One region of the Gemmobacter sp. 24YEA27 genome, then DNA from elsewhere that is predicted to be linked to it. Evidence: riboswitches for the same ligand, from Rfam matches in the RefSeq annotation. Region 1 holds a riboswitch; the other holds the start of a gene.

Evidence for each region. Region 1 has a riboswitch for cobalamin ahead of QNO18_RS19710 (ABC transporter substrate-binding protein). Riboswitches for the same ligand answer to the same signal wherever they lie in the genome.
Region 2: linked by a shared signal. The riboswitch ahead of QNO18_RS02910 (DUF1636 domain-containing protein) and the one ahead of QNO18_RS19710 (ABC transporter substrate-binding protein) in region 1 are both predicted to bind cobalamin.

What each region holds. Positions count from the first base shown of each region.
Region 1 covers NZ_JASJPW010000002.1:450,385-456,251, reverse strand. Annotated here, with positions in the region: gene QNO18_RS19720 (ABC transporter ATP-binding protein) at 1-516, opposite strand, end outside; gene QNO18_RS19715 (iron ABC transporter permease) at 513-1,553, opposite strand; gene QNO18_RS19710 (ABC transporter substrate-binding protein) at 1,564-2,523, opposite strand; cobalamin riboswitch at 2,751-2,954, opposite strand; gene QNO18_RS19705 (proline racemase family protein) at 2,999-4,027, opposite strand; gene QNO18_RS19700 (aconitase X) at 4,036-5,700, opposite strand; gene QNO18_RS19695 (4-hydroxyproline epimerase) at 5,700-5,867, opposite strand, start outside.
Region 2 covers NZ_JASJPW010000001.1:576,214-582,080, forward strand. Annotated here, with positions in the region: gene cobN (cobaltochelatase subunit CobN) at 1-271, opposite strand, end outside; gene cobW (cobalamin biosynthesis protein CobW) at 280-1,308, opposite strand; gene QNO18_RS02910 (DUF1636 domain-containing protein) at 1,310-1,660, opposite strand; cobalamin riboswitch at 1,768-1,974, opposite strand; gene cobO (cob(I)yrinic acid a,c-diamide adenosyltransferase) at 2,011-2,649, shown strand; gene QNO18_RS02920 (cobyric acid synthase) at 2,649-4,109, shown strand; gene QNO18_RS02925 (HPP family protein) at 4,145-4,651, shown strand; gene QNO18_RS02930 (CBS domain-containing protein) at 4,543-5,301, shown strand; gene QNO18_RS02935 (flavin reductase family protein) at 5,305-5,867, shown strand, end outside.

The DNA.
Region 1 (5,867 bases):
ATGGATATCAAGATGGTTGGTCGGCTCGTCCAGCAGCATGACCTGCGGGCGCTGCGCCAGCGCCCGGGCGATATGGACGCGCTGACGCTCGCCGCCCGAAAGGGTGGTCCAAGACCGCGTGGCCATGTCTGCCATCCCGACACGCGCCAGCGCCTCGGCGCAGATCGCGGCATCCTGCGCACCAAAAGGCGCCAGCGGCGAGAGCCAGGGCGTGCGGCCCAGCTCTACCGCGTCCTGCACGCGCAGCGCCTCTGTCGTCTGGGCCTGCTGTTCAACAAAGGCGATGCGCCGCGCAATATCGCGCCGGTTCATACGCGACAGGGCCGTGCCGTCCAGGCTGACCGTGCCGCGCGCCCGCGCCGCGATCCCGGCAAAGAGCTTCAGCAGCGTCGATTTCCCGGACCCGTTCGGCCCGATCAGCCCGAGCGTCTCGCCACTGGCAACCTCCAGGGTGATCCCTTCGACAATCGGGCGCCCGCGCGCGGCCCAGCCAAGATCATGCGCCGCGATCTTCATCCGCTCACCCTCCCCCGGATCAGGATCAGCGCGAAGCCGGGCGCGCCCACCAGCGCGGTGACCACCCCGATCGGCACCACCTGGCCCGGGATCAGCATGCGCGAGACCACATCGGCCGCGATCAGGAACACGGCCCCGGTCAGGGCCGCCGCCGGGATCAGCCGGCCGTGGCGCGGGCCGACAAGGAACCGCGCCGCATGCGGGATCACCAGACCGACAAAGCCGATGGAGCCGACAAGGCTTACCATCGTCGCGGTCATCAGGGTCACCGCGCCGATCAGCACGATCTGCACGCGGCGCACCGCGATCCCCAGCGATGAGGCGGCGTCCGAGCCAAAGGAAAACGCATCCAGCGCGCGCGCATGCCAGAGACAGGCAAGAAACCCTGCGACCGCGACCGGCACCGCCAGTGTCACATCGGGCCAGCGCACGCCCGAAAGATTGCCCAAAAGCCAGAACATAATGCCGCGCGCCTGTTCGGCATTGGCCGATTTCGCGATGAAGAAAGAGGTCAGCGCGTTGAAAAGCTGCGATCCGGCAATGCCCGCAAGCACCATCTGTGCAGGGCCGCCGCCCGCCGCGCGGGCCAGGGCCGCAACAAGCCCAAAGGCTAAAGCCGCCCCCAGAAAGGCCCCGCCCGAGATCCCGATGGCCCCGGCGCCGACGCCCATGATCGTCACCGCCACCGCCCCGGTGGATGCCCCCGCCGAGACGCCCAGCAGATAAGGATCGGCCAGCGCGTTTCTGACCAGCGCCTGCAACACTACACCTGCCAGCGCCAGCCCCGCGCCGCATCCGGCAGCGACCAGGGTGCGTGGCACCCGATAGGCCCAGATGATGCCCTGATCGATCGGGTCAACCAGCAGCCCGGCATTCCAGAGATTATTCGCCAGGGCCGCCCAGACTGTCGACCAGGGCAGCGGCGTCTCGCCAAGGATCACCCCCGTCAGAACGGCGATCGCCAGGATAGCCACCCCCGCCATGGCGCGCAAAGCGACATGGGCGGCTAGCGCAACAGGGGTGACCGGGCGTTTCATCTCTGGCAGATCATTTCAGATCAAAGGCCGGCAGCGCCGCCGCCAGCTCTTCCAGCGCCGCGATATTGCGGATCGACGGGTCCATTGCATGGGCGTCGATGATCACGATGCGACCATTCTTCACCGCCTCCATCTGGCTTACCACCGGATCGGACTTCAGGAATTCCAGTTTCTTTTCATGATCATCCGCCTCGAACCGGCGGCGATCCATGCGGGCGATCACGATCACATCGGGATTGGCCCGCGCGATGGTTTCCCAGGACACGACCGGCCATTCCTCGGGGCTTTCGACCACATTCTTCAGCCCCAGAGACGCCATCATCCAGGCCGGAGCACCGCCGTTTCCGGCAACATAGGGGTCGATATCCATCTCGGCCGACGAGAACCAGAACACCGCCGAGGCCTCTTTCAGATCAAGCGCCTTCGCCGCCGCGACCGCCGCCGCCTCGCGCGCTTTCAGGTCAGCGACCACCTCTGTGCCCTTGTCGGTGATGTTGAAAATCGTCGCCAGCTCTTCGATGCCGAGATAGATCCCCGCCATCGTATAGGGTTCCAGCCGGGTGCCGTCCGAGCCTGCGGTATTGTCCTTCCCGATGCAGTCGGACGGCAGGACATAGGCCGGAATGCCGAGATCGGCGAATTGCTCGCGCGTTGCGACGATGCCTTGCGGGCCGACATGCCATTCATATTGCACGGTCACGATCCCCGGGCGTTTGGCGACGACGCTTTCGAATGAAGGGTCATTATCGGCCAGCCGTTCGATGCCGTCGTTCAGCTCTCTGAACTCCGGCAGGACTTCGGTGAACCAGACCGAAGTGCCCGCGACCTTGTCGCCAAGCCCCAGCGTGTAAAGGATCTCGCTCGTCGCCTGGCCGACCGTCACAGCGCTTTCCGGCGCCTTGTCAAAGCTCAGCTCAAGCCCGCAATTCTGCAGCTTGAGCGGATAGCCGGTCTCGGCCAAAGCAGGCATGCCAAAGCAGAGCGCGGCCAGTGAGACGGCCAGTGAGAAACGGGTATTGGGGAAATATCGCATCCGGGATCTCCGTGAGGGATGGGGGATGGAGCGGATGGAGAGCGTGAAAACCGCGACGCACAAAGCTGGCCCGGCGCGGTTGGCGCAGGCTGGCGGCACGGGATGCGGTGGCGCATCTGCGGGTCAAAATCATATCTCGCCTCCCCGGACGCCCCGTCCGGGTCAAGTTGGTTACAGGAGTCGGCAGGTCTCCTGACTGGCGGGTCACTGGGTCTGCGCAGCCTTCCCATGGGCTCTCCCACAGTGGCATTGTCGCGCGGACCCTCGCCGCCTACAGTTGCGGGGGCAGTTCCGGTTCATCCCCCTGTAAAGGCGGATGACGGATTCCCTTTCAATTCCTTGCGGAAACCGACCTGCCCTGAGTATGGGCAAACCCGTCCCGCTTCAATGGCAAAGCATCGCGTTATGCGGATCAGCGCGCGCCCCAGGTGTCCGACAGCCGATACCCGCCGGGCCAGGGGTCAGATGGGTCGAGCATATGCTGATGGATGCCGGTGACCCAGCCACGCCCCGAGATTTCCGGCCGGATCGCCGCCGTGCCCGCCAGATCGGTGGTGCCGAGGATGCGGCCCTGAAACTCCGACCCGATCAGCGAGACGGTGGTCAGACGGTCGGCCTCAGACATCTGGCCACGCGCATGCAGCACCGCCATCCGCGCGGAAAGCGCGGTCCCGGTGGGCGAGCGGTCAACCTTGCCGGGCCGGATCGCCACGGCGGCACCGGCGCGCAGGTCATTGCCCTCGCGCGTGACCTCGCCCGCGAAAAGGCAGAAGGAGTAATGCCTCCAGTCCGGGTTTGTCGGGTGACGGAAACCGAGCTGTTCCGTCCCGGCATCCGAGATTTTCACCCCGAGCTTTGCAATATCATGCGCCTCGTCGGGGGTCAGGCTGAAGCCGAGCGCTTTGGCATCGACAAAGACGAAACTGTCGCCGCCCCAGGCGGTATCGACCGTCAATGTGCCAATGCCCTCGACTTCAAGCTTTGCATCCAGCCGTTCGGCGAAAGAGGGCAGGTTTTCGACAAAGATCCGTTCCGCCTTGCCATTGCGGCATTCGGCGCGGACATGGACCAGACCGCCCGGCGCCTCCAGCACCATGCGCGTTTCCGGCTCGACCATCGGGATGATGCCGCCATCAAGCAAGACCGTCGAGACACAGATCGAATTGGAGCCGGACATCGGTGGCGTATCCTCGGGCTCCATGATGATAAAGGCGGCATCGGCGCGCGGGTCTTTTGGCGGCACGAGCAGGTTCACATGGCGGAAGACGCCGCCGCGCGGCTCGTTCAGTACGAAATTCCTGAGCGTCTGATCTTCGGCGATCCAGCGCGACTGGGCCCAGATCGTGTCACCCGGCGGCGGGCGGACCCCACCCACGATGACATCGCCCACCTCGCCCTCGGCATGGGCGGAAATCACATGGATGGTCTTGATCGAGCGCATATCGGGCCTCAGGAAAGCCAGGGGGGAAGGGTTTTGGCAGCATGGCCGGTGAGGGCAGCGCGGGCGCAGGTCTCAAGACTGTCAAAGCGGATCTGCCGGCCCGAAAGCCCCGGCCCGTAATGGGCATATTTGCCGGAATTGGTCATCAGCGTGCGGGTCGCGGGCGGGAAGACCGGCTCGGAGATCGAGCACCAGCAGAGGTCAGGCAACACCTGCACACTGGCGGCTTCGAGGGTTGCGAGCGTGCCCTCGCCCGCCAGATCGGCAATGATCTGGCGCCCGGCGGTGATGATGGTCGGAACCTGCACCCGCCCACCGTTCAGCGCTTTCGCGAAAGCACGGCATTCTTCGCGCGAGGCATGAGGGCTGCCGATGGCGACAAGGTCGATCGCTTCGCCGCCCTGGTTCAGCTCATCCCAGGCGCGGGCGAAATCGCTGCGTGTGATCCGGACATTGTCGGCATCGGGTGCGATAAGATGCGCCTCGGGCGTGACCCCTTCGACATGCAGCATCGGTGCAGCCGAGGTGGTGCCAAAGGCCGCGCACAGTGCCTGTAACTGCTCGCGGGATGCCGCGCCCACACCTCTGAGCAAGGGGATCCGGTCCGGCGAGGCGCGGCCCGCAAGCCAGCCCAGCAAAGGCCAGAAGAGATCATCCGTGTCAGGAATCGCCGCCACGTCAATGATGCGCTGCGCCGCCCGGTTCTCGTCCAGACAGACGCCGGCCAGTGGCGCACGCCCGGTCATCGCGATGAAAAGGTCCAGGAAATCCGGGTGTTTCGCCGTCCGCGCGCCCAGCACGGAATTGGCAAAGATCACCGCATTGCTTTCCGACCAGCCAATGGCTTCGCCTTCGGCCGGAGCGCTCTCCAGCAGATAGGGTGCGCAGGTGAAACTCGGCCGGCAGCCCATCGCCACATAGGCATCGGCAAGCCGCTGCGCCGGGGCGCCGAACAGATCCGGCACCCCCTGGGCACGCCAGTTCTCGCGGTCGACCGAAATCGCGTTCATCGTCGTAGGCACCCGCACCAGTGCCCCCATATCCGCCATCTTTGCCGCGAAGGTCAGATTGGCGGGGCTCGCATAGATGCAGCCGTCGATATGGCCCTGGGTCACATCAATCAGCCGGCTCGCCCCCTGGTTTGCCGCCATTGCAACAAGGATGCGCATCGCCTGCGACACGGCCTCGCCTTCCGCGCCCGACAGCATCGCCAGATCTGCCGCCGTCAGGGCCAGCGCCGATCCCGCGGCAGAGGCGACCGGCAGGGTCATTCCCGGGGCCTCGATGGCCCCTGGAATGACGGCCACCTCCTCCAGACGCGAGACGGTGTCGAATGCCGCGCGCTCCAGCCGCAGGACAGGCAGCGCCACGCCGAACATCTCGGCGGCAATCATCGCGCCCAGCGTCACAACATCTTCCGGCTCGCGAAACACCAGCGCCGCAGGCGCAAGTCCGTTCAGCGCCATGTCCAGCAGCACCCCTGACCCGGTACAGGAGCCCCGCGTCCCGGGCATCACCAGCACCCGCCCGGCAAGCGTCTCGCCATGCAGCGGGTGATGCGCGTCAATCACCTTTGACGTCGCGGGATCGACACCGCCCCAGAAGCTCAGCGGTTCATCGGATGCCAGAACGCGACCCTTCGCCGTGCCCTCAAGAATGAACCGCGAGCCCATCATTTCACCACAAATCCATGCGCATAGGGGTCACGCTCATCGATGAAAATCGTGTTGATCCCGGTCTGCCGCGCCCAGCCGCCAATCGACGGAATGATCGCGGATTTACCCGGCACCGCGTCAGAAGTCGCCTCGACCCGACCCTTGAAGATCGAGCCGATGATGCT
Region 2 (5,867 bases), on a different contig from region 1:
TCACCCCGCCGATCAGCCGGATCAGCACGCCTTTCGCCCCGGTCAGCGTCTGCCCGATCCAGGTATCGACCGAGAGCGGATGCGTCAGCCGCGACAGGTTTGCCAGCCTGAGGGAGGGCAGCGTCTCGCGCCCCCGCTTCCACCCTGCCGCAAAAGCCCCGAGGTCGCTGTCGGAAAACGACAGCACCACAAGATCCCCGGGCGTCTGCCCGAGATCCTGCGGCATATCGGTCTCTTCCAGACCGTGGCTTTCGCGAAAGAGGACGTGCATCAGGCGCCTTATGCCCCCAGAGCGGCCCGAACGGCGGCCGCGTCGATATTGCCATGTTCCGCGATCACGACAAGCTGCGAGCGGCGGGGCTGGTTGCCCCAGGGCCGGTCGAACTGATGACGCACACGCGGGCCGACGGCCTGGATCAGAAGGCGCATCGGCTTGCCCTCGACCGCCACATGGCCTTTGACGCGCAGGATGTTCTGCGCGGCTGCCAGGGCCGAGACTTTCGCCGCAAGTGCCTCCGGGTCGGTGATCTCGGGCAGATCGACCACGATCGTGTCGAAATCGTCATGATCGTGATCATCATGGCCATCGTGATGCGAGGGGCGCTCATTCAGGCTGTCTTCGGCAGCCGCGCCGATCCCCAGCACGACACGCGCATCGATCACGCCTTCGGTCAAAGGCAGCATCGGCAGAGGGCGCGGCGCCTCGGCCTCGATCACGGCTTTCGCCTTTGCGATACCGGCATCCCCCGCGAGATCGGCCTTGGACAAAAGCACGATATCGGCGCAGGCGATCTGATCTTCGAAGACCTCGGAAAGCGGCGTCTCGTGATCGGCCTCCGCCGCGCCGGGCTGTGCCGGGTTCGGGGCGAAAAGGCCGGCGGCGACCGCTTCGGCATCGGCCACCGCCACCACACCGTCGATGGTGATTTTAGAGCGCAAAGCCGGCCAGTCGAAGGCCTTCAGCAGCGGTTTCGGCAGCGCAAGGCCCGAGGTTTCGATCACGATATGATCGGGGCGCGGCTCCATCGCCATCAGCTTTTCGATCGAGGGGATGAACTCGTCGGCAACGGTGCAGCAGATGCAGCCATTGGTGAGCTCGACAATCGAGCTTTCCGGGCAATTCGCATCGGCGCAGTCGCGGATCAGGTCGCCATCAACACCGACATCGCCAAATTCATTCACCAGCACAGCGAGCCGCCGCCCGCCCGGGTTTTGCAGCAGGTGCCGGATCAGCGTGGTTTTCCCGGCGCCAAGAAAGCCGGTGATCACGGTGACGGGGGTTTTTTCCAGGGATTTGTCTGCGGACATGTCAAAGCTCCATCGGAGGGATACGGGCGATTGTGTTCTTGCGGATGACCTCGGGCCGCGCACGCCAGGGGACGATGCCATCGGGCGTCGCCGCAAAGGCGTGATACATGGTGACGAGGTCGTTCAGATGCAGATCGGGGTCGAGATGGCCCTGGACATAGGTCCAGCGGCCCGGGCCGCGAAACACCACGGCGCAGCCATTGGAACAGGCAGACAGGCATTCCTGACGGCGATGTGCCACACCTTTGGCGGTCAGCGCCTCAGAGAGGCGCGCGCCATCGCGTATGGCCTCGGGGCTGCTGCCCGGCAATCTGCATGTGGTACAGACCACAAGCTCGGTTTCTCCGGCCATTTGCCCCTCCGGCATGGCTGTGGCTGCGCGGGGAACAGGTGGCGGGCAAAAGCACCACCAGACCCGCGGCTCACCCCGGCCGCCCGTTACGAATGATGCGCGCCCCGAAGGGCCGCACCGGCGCTGGCAGGTCTCCCGGCTTGCGGATTTCGGGGAATCCCCCTGCGGGCGCCCTGCCTTCCCGGCCGGGTGGCCAGTGGCGGTTGGGCGACCTTTCCGGTCACGGTCGCGGGGGCGGCTGCGTCTGGGCTTTCGGCCTGTCGCATTCCCTCTTCGCCTGCTGTATGGCAGGAACCAGCGATGGCCACAGCCAAGCCACCAGACCCACCGAATGTCAAGCGAGGCCAGGAATGACCGATGCTCCCGATCCCGCCGCAAATCCTGCGGAAGATGCTGCCCGCCACGCCGCAAAAAAGGCGAAGATCAAGGCCGCGCGCGACCGGATGATGGCGGAAAAGACCGGCGAGAAGGGGCTGATCATCGTCCATACCGGGCCGGGCAAGGGCAAAAGCTCCTCCGCCTTCGGGATGATCCTGCGCTGCATCGCGCATGAAATGCCCTGCGGCGTGGTGCAGTTCATCAAAGGCGCGATGTCGACCGGTGAGCGCGATCTGATCCTGAAGAATTTCGGAGGTCTCTGCCAGTTCCACACGATGGGCGAGGGCTTTACCTGGGAGACCCAGGATCTGGAGCGGGACCGCGCCGCAGCGGCGCGCGCCTGGGAAAAGGCGAAAGAGCTGATCCGGGACGAGCGGAACCGCATGGTGCTGCTGGACGAGATCAATATCGCGCTGCGCTATGACTACCTTGTTCTGGCCGAGGTGCTGGCGTTTCTGCGCGATGAGAAACCCCCGATGACCCATGTCGTGCTGACCGGGCGCAATGCAAAGCCGGAACTGGTGGAACTGGCCGATCTGGTGACGGAAATGGCGATGGTGAAACACCCGTTCCGCGCCGGGGTTAAAGCCCAGGCCGGGGTAGAGTTCTGATGTCTGGCCAGACGCCTGGCCGCGCGCTGATGATCCAGGGCACAGGCTCGAATGTCGGCAAGTCGCTGCTGGTCGCGGGGCTTTGCCGGGTGGCGCGGCGGCGGGGGCTGACGGTCCTGCCGTTCAAGCCGCAAAACATGTCGAACAATGCCGCGGTCACAGTGGACGGGGGCGAGATCGGGCGGGCCCAGGCACTGCAGGCGCTGGCCTGCGGGGTGGAGCCGCATAGCGATATGAACCCGGTCCTGCTGAAGCCTGAAACCGATACCGGCGCGCAAGTGGTGGTGCAGGGGCGTCGCCTGACCTCGGTGCGCGCAAAGGATTATGCTGGCCTGAAGCCGAAGATCGCCGAGGCAGTGCAGGAGAGCTTCCGCCGCCTCAGGGCTCAGGCGGATCTGGTGATTGTCGAAGGCGCCGGCAGCCCGGCCGAGGTCAATCTGAGGCGGAATGACATCGCCAATATGGGCTTTGCCTTGGCGGCCGACGTGCCGGTGGTGCTGGCGGGTGATATCGACCGCGGCGGCGTGATCGCGCAGATCGTCGGCACCCAGGCCGTGCTGGACGCAGGCGATAACGCGCAGATCGCGGGCTTTCTGATCAATCGCTTTCGCGGTGATCCCTCATTGTTCGATGATGGCTACCGGCTGATCGGGGACCGTACCGGCTGGCGCGGTTTTGGCGTTTTGCCCTGGTTTCGCGATGCCCGGCTTTTGCCGGCGGAAGATGCGCTCGACCTGGCGCCATCGGGCAAGGGGCGGGTAAAGGTCGCCTGCCTGGCTCTCAGCCGCATCGCGAATTTCGACGATCTCGACCCGCTGAAACTGGAGCCGGATCTGACGGTTTCGATGATCCTTCCCGGTCAGGCGATCCCCGGCGATAGTGATCTTGTGGTGATCCCCGGGTCGAAATCGACACGCGGAGATCTGGCGTTTCTGCGCGAACAGGGCTGGGATATAGACATTCTCGCGCATCACCGGCGCGGCGGGCGGATCCTCGGGCTCTGCGGCGGCTATCAGATGCTGGGCCACTCGGTCGCCGATCCCGATGGGATCGAAGGCGCGCCGGGGGTGACGCCGGGGCTTGGCCTTCTCGATGTGGAAACGGTGATGTCGGGCGACAAGCGGCTGGCACGGGTCACGGCCCGCCATGCCGCCACCGGCCTCGATGTGACCGGCTATGAGATCCATATCGGACGGACCGAAGGCCCTGACCGCGCCCGTCCCTTTGCGTATCTCGGCGACCAGCCGGAAGGCGCGCGTTCGCCCGATGGCAGGGTCGAGGGCAGCTATCTCCACGGGCTATTCACCAGTGACGCCTTCCGCGCCGCCTGGCTGAAGGATTTCGGCATCACCGCCGGCGCAACCCGATACGGCGCCGAAGTAGAGCGCATCCTTGATCGCCTTGCCGATCATATGGAAACCCATCTCGATTGTGACGGGCTGCTTGCGCTCGCCCGCTGATCGGGCAGAGTGACACGCCGCAACAGGAGGCCGCCATGGGACAATATCTGCGCCGGACACTGCGCCATGCCGGCCCCGCGATGGGCTTTACCGGCTGGACCGAAACCCTGCGCGCCACGGCAGGCATGTTTGTCGGCATGGTGGCGCTGATCCTGTTCCTCAGCCCCGACCCGGGCGCCTCGGCCTGGGGGCTGTTCGTCATCGCGCCCTTTGGTGCCAGCGCGGTGCTTTTATTCGCTGTGCCAAACAGCCCGCTGGCGCAGCCCTGGTCGGCGGTGGTGGGCAATGCGGTCTCGGCCCTTGTCGGCGTGGCGCTGGTTCTGACCATCGAGACGCCCGAGCTGCGGATCGTGCTGGCCCCGGCGCTGGCCGTCCTGGCGATGCATCTCAGCCGTGCCCTGCATCCGCCCGGGGGGCGGTTGCGCTGGCGACAGTGCTGGCCCCGCATGCGGCGGCGGAGCTCGGCTTTTTCTATGTGCTGGTGCCGGTCGCGCTTGGCACGCTGGCGCTGGTGCCGGTGGCGGCGCTGGCGGCGGCACTGACCGGGCGGCGCTATCCGTTCCGTCAGCCTGCCACCGCCGCCCCCGGCCAGCCCGATCCGCGCCCGCTTGACCGGCTCGGCGTTTCGCGCGCGGAACTGGCCGGGCTGCTGCAGGAATTTCACCAAAGCGCCAATATCGGCGTTGAAGACCTCGCCCGGCTGATCTCGGCCGCCGAGCTGCTGGCCGCGCGGCACAAGACCGAAGGCATCACCTGCGGCGAGATCATGTCGCGCAACCTTGTGACCGTTGGCCCCGAGACGCCCCTGACCGAGGTTGGCGCGATCTTTCGCGACCGGGGCTTTACCTCGCTGCCGGTGGCGGCGACGGATGGCAGCTATCTGGGCGTGATTTTCCAGATCCACCTGATCCGGCGCGGCGCCGAAGACGCCCGGCTGAGCGGCACCCGCTTTACCGCAAACCTTGCGCGGTTGCTGGGCGCTGCGGGCGGGCGTACCGTTCGGGCGCGGGAGGTGATGGATCCCCATGTGCCGACCCGCAGCCCCGGCACGCCGGTCCATGATCTGCTGCCGCTGCTGGCCGAGGGGCCGAATGATGCGGTGCCGGTGCTTGAAGGGGCGCGTATCCTGGGCATCGTCACCCGCACTGATCTGATTGCTGCGCTGGCACATCAGCGCAAGGAAGAGGGCTGAGATTTGCATTTCGATCTGGAAAGTACCGCGGCAGGGATCGCCTATAAGCTGCTCGTCGCCACGGTCATGCCGCGCCCCATCGCCTGGGTGGTGACGAAATCCGCCGCCAGCGTGGTGAATATCGCACCTTTCAGTTTTTTCAACGTGATGGGGGATGAGCCGCCCACCGTGGTGCTGGGGATCAGCCCGGGCCGCGACGGCGGGCTGAAACATTCGGCACAGAACATCCTCGACAGCGGCGAGTTCGTGGTGAACCTGGTGCCTTTCGCGCTGGCCGGGGCAATGAACCTGACCTCGATCGACGCGCCCGAAGGCGTGAGCGAGGCGGAACTGGCCGGGCTGGAGCTGACGCCTTCGGTCAAAATCACGCCGCCCCGGATAAGCGCGAGCCCCGTGGCGCTGGAATGCCGCCTCCTGCAGCGGGTAGAGACCGGGCCCCGGCAGACTCTGATCGTCGGCGAGGTGCTGTCGATCCATATCGAGGACCGTTTCGTGCTGGATGAGGCGCGCGGCCATGTCGACACGCCCGGGCTTGACCTCGTCGGGCGGTCTTTTGGCGCGGATTA